2 regions of the uncultured Oceanicoccus sp. genome follow, and region 1 is predicted to be linked to the other one. Evidence: predicted binding sites of a transcription regulator. Region 1 holds the regulator's gene; the other holds the start of a gene.
What was found. Region 1 encodes PhoB, which activates phosphate uptake and scavenging genes when phosphate is short. Its sites were predicted from a motif close to TGTCATAAANNTGTAACA; they were not measured.

Region 1 (3,433 bases):
GATAAGGGTTTAGGTGAGGGGTGACTTTGCCCGGACTATCGACAGTGGAAGAGTCAATCACCGTCCATCCATCAGGTACCCGTTTACGCACAAAGGCCGTACCGCGAATATCTTGGATTTGATAAGCATCTTCGCCATTGGCGATTCGATGGGCAATTTCAATAATAGCTCGCTCGGCGTTACCGTAGACTAACAGATCAGCTTTGGAGTCCATCAGCACTGAACGGCGAACTTTATCGCTCCAGTAATCGTAATGAGCGATGCGGCGCAGGCTGGCCTCAATAGAGCCGATAATCACCGGCACGCCTTTAAAGGCTTCTTTGCAACGTTGTGAATAAACGGTTACTGCGCGGTCGGGGCGTTTGCCACCTTCATCATTGGGTGAGTAAGCATCGTCATGACGCAATTTACGATCAGCCGTATAACGGTTGATCATGGAGTCCATATTGCCGGCTGCTACGCCAAAAAAGAGGTTGGGCTTACCAAGGGTTTGAAAAGCCTCTTTTGAGCGCCAGTCCGGCTGGGAAATAATACCCACCCGAAAGCCTTGAGCTTCCAGTGTTCTGCCAATCACAGCCATACCGAAGCTGGGATGGTCGACATAGGCATCACCGGTAACAATAATAATATCGCAGCTATCCCAGCCCAATTGATCCATTTCTGCCCGTGACATCGGTAAAAATGGAGCAGGTCCATAGCACTCCGCCCAATATTTACGATAGGAGAACAGGGGTTTGGCGGCTTGTTGATGTGGATTCATGAGTGGATCGTGCTAAATAATCAATTGGGACGCAGTATACGTGAATTTTCTTCTGAATACCGTCTTCAATAGTTGGCTATAACTTCGGCTGAGCAATATTTGCGCCTTTGGTGCAACTTTGTCATATTGCTGTAATAAAATCAGTTTTTAATGAGTAGAAAGGGTTACAGAAGGTTAATGGGATAATGCAAGAAAAAACCATACTCATAGTTGATGATGAGGCGGCGATTCGCGAAATGATCCGTATGTCGCTGGAAATGGCTGGTTATGACTGTCGTGAGGCGGGTGATATCCAGCAGGCCTATGCGTCTATTACTGATAATATTCCCGATCTGGTTCTGCTCGATTGGATGCTACCTGGTGGCAGTGGTATTGAGTTACTGCGACGCCTGCGTAAGGACGAACTGACCGCCGATTTGCCGGTGATTATGCTAACGGCCAAAACCGAGGAAGATAATAAAATTCAGGGCTTGGATATAGGCGCTGATGATTATGTCACCAAACCGTTTGCCCCCAGAGAGCTGTTATCCAGAATCAAAGCAGTGATGCGACGTGCCGGTCATAGTGAGCAGGAAAAAGCGATCGAAGTATTGGGTTTAAAACTAGACCCATCCAGTCACCGTGTTTATGTTAATCAACAGCTAGTCACTATGGGTCCGACGGAATTTAAATTATTGCGCTTTTTTATGACCCATCAAGAGCGAGCCTATAGTCGTGGGCAGTTGCTTGATCAGGTTTGGGGCGGTAATGTCTATGTCGAGGAACGCACCGTAGATGTGCATATCCGTCGTTTGCGTAAAGCTCTTGAAACCGATGCCGTGGACTATGGTTGTTTGGTGCAGACAGTAAGGGGCACAGGCTATCGTTTTTCTGCTGATGGTTGCACAATAGACATGGCTAGCAGTTCCTGATACCAGACACTACAACCACTGAGAAAACTTATTAATGCACACTATCGATTGGAAAATCGAATGCCGAAATTTGGCTATCTTACTGCTGATAACAGGCCTGATTGGTTCGGCGGTTGGTTTTTTAGTGTGGTTTTTACTGTTTGCCTCGCTTAGCTATATCGCTTGGACACTATTCCAGTTACAACGTATTCAAATTTGGCTGTCCCAACAAACTGATGCTGATCCACCAGAGAGTAAAGGTCTTTGGGGTGATGTGTTAGATGGTATCTATCGTCTGCAACGTCAAGGCAAGGAAGAGCTTAATCGCCTGCAAGCAACGGTGGATTATTTGCAAGATTCCTTTGCGTCTTTGGACGATGGCGCAGTGATGATTGATAAGCGAGGCAATATTGAGTGGAGTAACGTCGCCGCTGAATATTTATTGGGCTTGCGTTATCCGGATGATAAAAATCAGCAATTAGTTAATTTAATTCGTGACCCTGAGTTTATTCGTTATTTTGAAAATGATGATTACTCAGAGTCTTTGTTGATCGACTCACCTCATAATAAGCATTACCAATTGCAGATCAGTATTTCCTACTTCGGTCGAGGTAGCCGGTTATTATTTGCCCGTGATGTCACTGAAAACAATCGCCTGCAACAAATGCGTAAAGATTTTGTCGCCAATGTTTCCCATGAATTGCGCACGCCACTCACGGTGATCAAAGGTTATCTAGAGACCTTATCGGATAAGGCAGGTACTCAGGGCAATCCGCAAACTATTGATACCGCGGCTAACGATATAAGTTGGCGGCGCGCGATCGACCAGATGCTAACGCAGTCTAATCGGATGGAAAATCTGATTAGAGACTTGATGATGCTATCGAAATTGGAGTCTGTACCAGAGAATAACAAGGATGAACCCATCGATCTTGAACCTATGCTCGAAACGATCAAAGAGGAGGTGGTTACCGCTTTTAAAGATCGGCGAGTGATTAAGCTTGAATGTGATTATAGTCTGCGTCTGATCGGTCATGCTGATGAGTTGCGCAGCGCTTTTACCAATCTGGTGATGAACGCCGCTAAATACAGTCAGGATGGCGGTATTATCACCATTCGCTGGTTTGGCGATGCCCAGCACTGTTATCTCGAAGTTGAAGATAATGGTGAGGGAATTGATGATATCCATTTGCCGCGCCTAACCGAACGTTTTTACCGTGTCGATAAAAGCCGTTCAATTGAAACCGGTGGCACCGGCCTTGGCTTGGCGATTGTTAAGCATATTTTGCTGCGCCATCAGGCTGAATTAAAGATGAGCAGCGTTTTGGGTGAAGGCAGTACCTTCAGCTGTGAATTTCCCCGCATGCGTCTGTTGGCTGAAACCCATAGAGCCTGACCCTAAACCTCCCAGTAATCCTTTATCCCCTGCAATAAATTTTTCTTAAAATCGTCATACAACTGTAATAATTGGTTTATACAGTAGCCCCAACAATCTATAACAAAGTATGATCTTTTACTGAAACTGTTGGAGAGACCGATGAAACTCAATAAGCAATTAAGAGCAACAGCACTTGCCATGACTATGGCTAGCGCCAGTCTTTTGTCCCTAAATGCGGCTGCGGCGACAAAAGTCGATGCTGATTTGCCGGTATATCAAAAGGCTAGCGGCATTTCCGGTAACCTTTCCAGTGTGGGTTCTGACACCTTGGCTAACTTGATGACCTTGTGGGCGGAAGGCTTTAAGCGCTTTTATCCTAACGTCAATATTCAAATTCAGGCTGCG
Region 2 (3,433 bases), on a different contig from region 1:
GCCCGCACACCGCTGGCAAAATCCAACTCAATATTATGTTGCACCTGCATTTGGTTAAAGCTCTCTTCCATCATTTCGATTGGATCTTCGATGGTGCAGACGTTCACTTCTGAAGTGGCCAGCTGTTTTAGACTGGAATATAGCGTGGTGGTTTTGCCAGATCCGGTGGGTCCGGTGACCAGAACAATACCGTGCGGTTTTTCGATCATGCTATGCCAGCGGTCATAATCTTGATGGGTTAAACCTAATTGCTCAAAACTGCGCAATAAAACATCGGGATCAAAAATTCGCATCACCATTTTTTCACCAAAGGCGGTGGGCAAGGTCGATAAACGCAATTCAACTTCATGGCCTTCCGACGTGACTGTTTTTAAGCGGCCATCTTGCGGTCTACGTTTTTCTGCCACATTTAATCGGCCAAGGGTTTTCAAGCGGCTGGTAATCGCCATCGCTACTTGTAGGGGGAATTCACTGACAGGGTATAGCACGCCATCAATTCTAAAGCGTACATGGCCAATTTCGCGGCGCGGCTCAAGATGAATATCACTGGCGCGCTGATCAAAGGCATATTGTAGAATCCAATCGACAATTTTAACGATATGCTGATCGTTGGCATCGGGGTCTTTTATATCGCCCAATGCCAATAGTTGCTCAACCCCGGTGGCGCCATCAAACGGATTGCCCTCAGCGCTACCCGAGGCGCCACGCACGGATTTGGATAGTGAATAAAACTCAGCCGTATAACGCACAAGCTCAGCGGGGTCGATTAGGACTGGCTTAATCGGGCGCCGCAGTACATGCTCAAGATTTGATTGCCAAGCGCTGAGGTAAGGCTCGCAATGAGCGACGGTGACAATATCTGCCGTAACATCCACCGCCAAGATGTTATGCCGCTTGGCAAACTCGAAGGACATCACCCCGGTAATGGCTGCAACATTAATTTTTAAGGGATCAAAATTATAGACCGGCTGCTGGCTCAACTCTGACAGCCAGACTAGCAATGCGTCGATATCCAGATAGGCACCTTCACGACTGGCATCGGGTAAATTTTGCTCAGCGATATAATTGAGCGGGTGCTTTAGCGCCTCTTCTTGACTGCGGCAACTGTTCAGCACCTGCCTATAATCGTGATGGCCAATGCGCTGATCACGCAGCAAATCATCCATCAGGCCTGGTAAATCCAGAGCGCGTTCCGCCTGTTTGGTTTTAAAGTCTGTACTCCCTGTCGAAGCTGCCATATCCATCCCACTCCCGCCAATCGGCGCTAATCTTCCCTAATTAGACTCTAAGTATGGCCTAGCATGGCGAAGCTGCCAGCAAAGCTATTGATATAATCAACACCGTGCTAATAATTACTCGCTATCAGCAACCCAACTCGTGACAGCTGCTGTAACAAAACTGTCATATTTTTGAAATATAGTGGCGGCTAATGAGGCATCGTTAAGCGATTATTGTCCATTAAATCTGGTCAATTCAACGCTAGCCTAGCGCAGACGAACCCCTTATACTTCGCAAAAATAATGACAGTTTTGTTACAAGTAGGAGCGTATCTATGGCAGGCAACCCCTTCGGGAATTTATTTGGCCAATCCCCTATACGGCCCATCCAGCAGCATATGGCAACTGCCCATAGCTGCGCGTCGAAACTAAACGACTATTTTGCAGCTGTAATCGCTGCCGATTGGGATCAAGCCAAGGATCTGCAAAAGCAGATCGCTAAACTGGAAAGTGATGCTGACAAACTTAAAAAACAGGTTCGCCTGAATATGCCTAAAAGCCTATTTATGCCGGTGCCGCGCTCCGACTTGCTCGACTTGGTGACCATGCAAGACAAAATCGCCAACTGCGCCAAAGATATCGCCGGCATTATGCTAGGCCGTAAAATGGCTATCCCTGAAAAAATAGCGCCGACCATGATTGATTATGTCCATGAAGCGGTGGCCACATCAGCTCAGGCCTTAACAGCTATTCAAGAAATGGATGAGTTATTAACCACCGGATTCCGCGGTCGTGAAGTTCAGGTGGTTCAAGATCTAATTAAAGAGCTGGACCGTTTGGAACATAAAAATGACAAGCTCCAAATTAAAATCCGCGCCATGCTCTTTAAGCTGGAAAAGGACTTACCCCCTGTCGATGTTATGTTCCTCTACAAAATCATCGACTGGGTTGGCGAATTAGCTGATCGCGCCCAAAAAGTAGGTTCACGCCTGCAGCGTCTGATCGCCAGTTAACTTTTCATCTAATCATTTTAATAATTTTTTGGTAAACAACTATGTCTATTATTGCTGAGCACGGCCATCTCCTTCTGATTATGGCCTGCATGTTTGGTTTCTTTATGGCTTGGGGCGTGGGGGCGAATGATGTCGCCAACGCGATGGGGACTTCGGTTGGCTCTAGGGCTTTAACCGTTAAACAGGCGATTTTAATCGCTATGGTGTTTGAATTTGCCGGCGCCTATTTAGCCGGTGGTGAGGTGACCTCCACTATCCGCAAAGGTATTCTGGACCCGTCACTCGTTGGTGACACACCGGAGTTACTGGTTTACGGGATGATGGCCGCGCTGTTGGCGGCGGGTACCTGGCTGCTAATCGCTAGCATGATGGGCTGGCCAGTTTCTACCACTCACTCCATTGTGGGCGCACTGGTAGGTTTTGCTGCGGTCGGTATTTCAGTCGATGCCGTAAACTGGGGCAAGGTCAGCACCATTGTGGCCAGCTGGGTGGTGTCCCCAGTGCTTGCCGGTACGATTTCTTTCGGCCTGTTTATGAGTGTACAAAAACTAATCCTCAATACTGACAAGCCGTTTCAAAACGCTAAAAAATATATCCCGTTCTATATGTTTGCCGTGGGCTTTATGATCGCTATGGTCACCCTCTTAAAAGGACTCAAACACCTTGGCATTGAACTGGATCTCGGCCTAGGCAGCAAATTTGCCAATGCTCTGCCAGTTGCAGCGGTCATTGGTGTTATCGTTGCAATGATCGGCAAGAGGCTGCTAAACAACGTCAAAGAAGAGTTTATTCCTGAAACCGGTGGCCGCTTCGATAATGTCGAAAGAGTTTTCGCCATATTGATGATCTTTACCGCCTGCGCCATGGCCTTTGCTCATGGCTCTAACGATGTGGCTAATGCCGTTGGCCCATTAGCGGCAATTGCCAGCGTGATTAGCAGCGGTGGAGAAATTGCCAGCAAATCAGCGCTACCTCCGTGGATTTTACTCTTGGGCGGTGGCGGTATCGTTTTAGGTTTGGCGACCTATGGCTTTAAGGTAATGACGACCATCGGTAAGAAAATTACCGAGCTAACACCCAGCCGCGGTTTTGCCGCCGAACTTGGCGCTGCGACCACGGTGGTACTTGCTTCTGCTACCGGCCTGCCAATCTCGACCACGCATACCTTGGTCGGCGCAGTACTGGGCGTAGGTTTAGCTCGGG

Region 2: the regulator PhoB is predicted to act here: its motif matches at 1,400-1,417, upstream of AACP44_RS03195 (TIGR00153 family protein).

The regions. Positions count from the first base shown of each region.
Region 1 covers NZ_CAXAHB010000020.1:10,501-13,933, reverse strand. Annotated here, with positions in the region: gene AACP44_RS03655 (YgiQ family radical SAM protein) at 1-760, opposite strand, end outside; gene phoB (phosphate regulon transcriptional regulator PhoB) at 946-1,671, shown strand; gene phoR (phosphate regulon sensor histidine kinase PhoR) at 1,706-3,046, shown strand; gene AACP44_RS03640 (phosphate ABC transporter substrate-binding protein PstS family protein) at 3,188-3,433, shown strand, end outside.
Region 2 covers NZ_CAXAHB010000017.1:4,534-7,966, forward strand. Annotated here, with positions in the region: gene AACP44_RS03190 (GspE/PulE family protein) at 1-1,238, opposite strand, end outside; gene AACP44_RS03195 (TIGR00153 family protein) at 1,553-2,230, shown strand; gene AACP44_RS03200 (inorganic phosphate transporter) at 2,272-3,433, shown strand, end outside.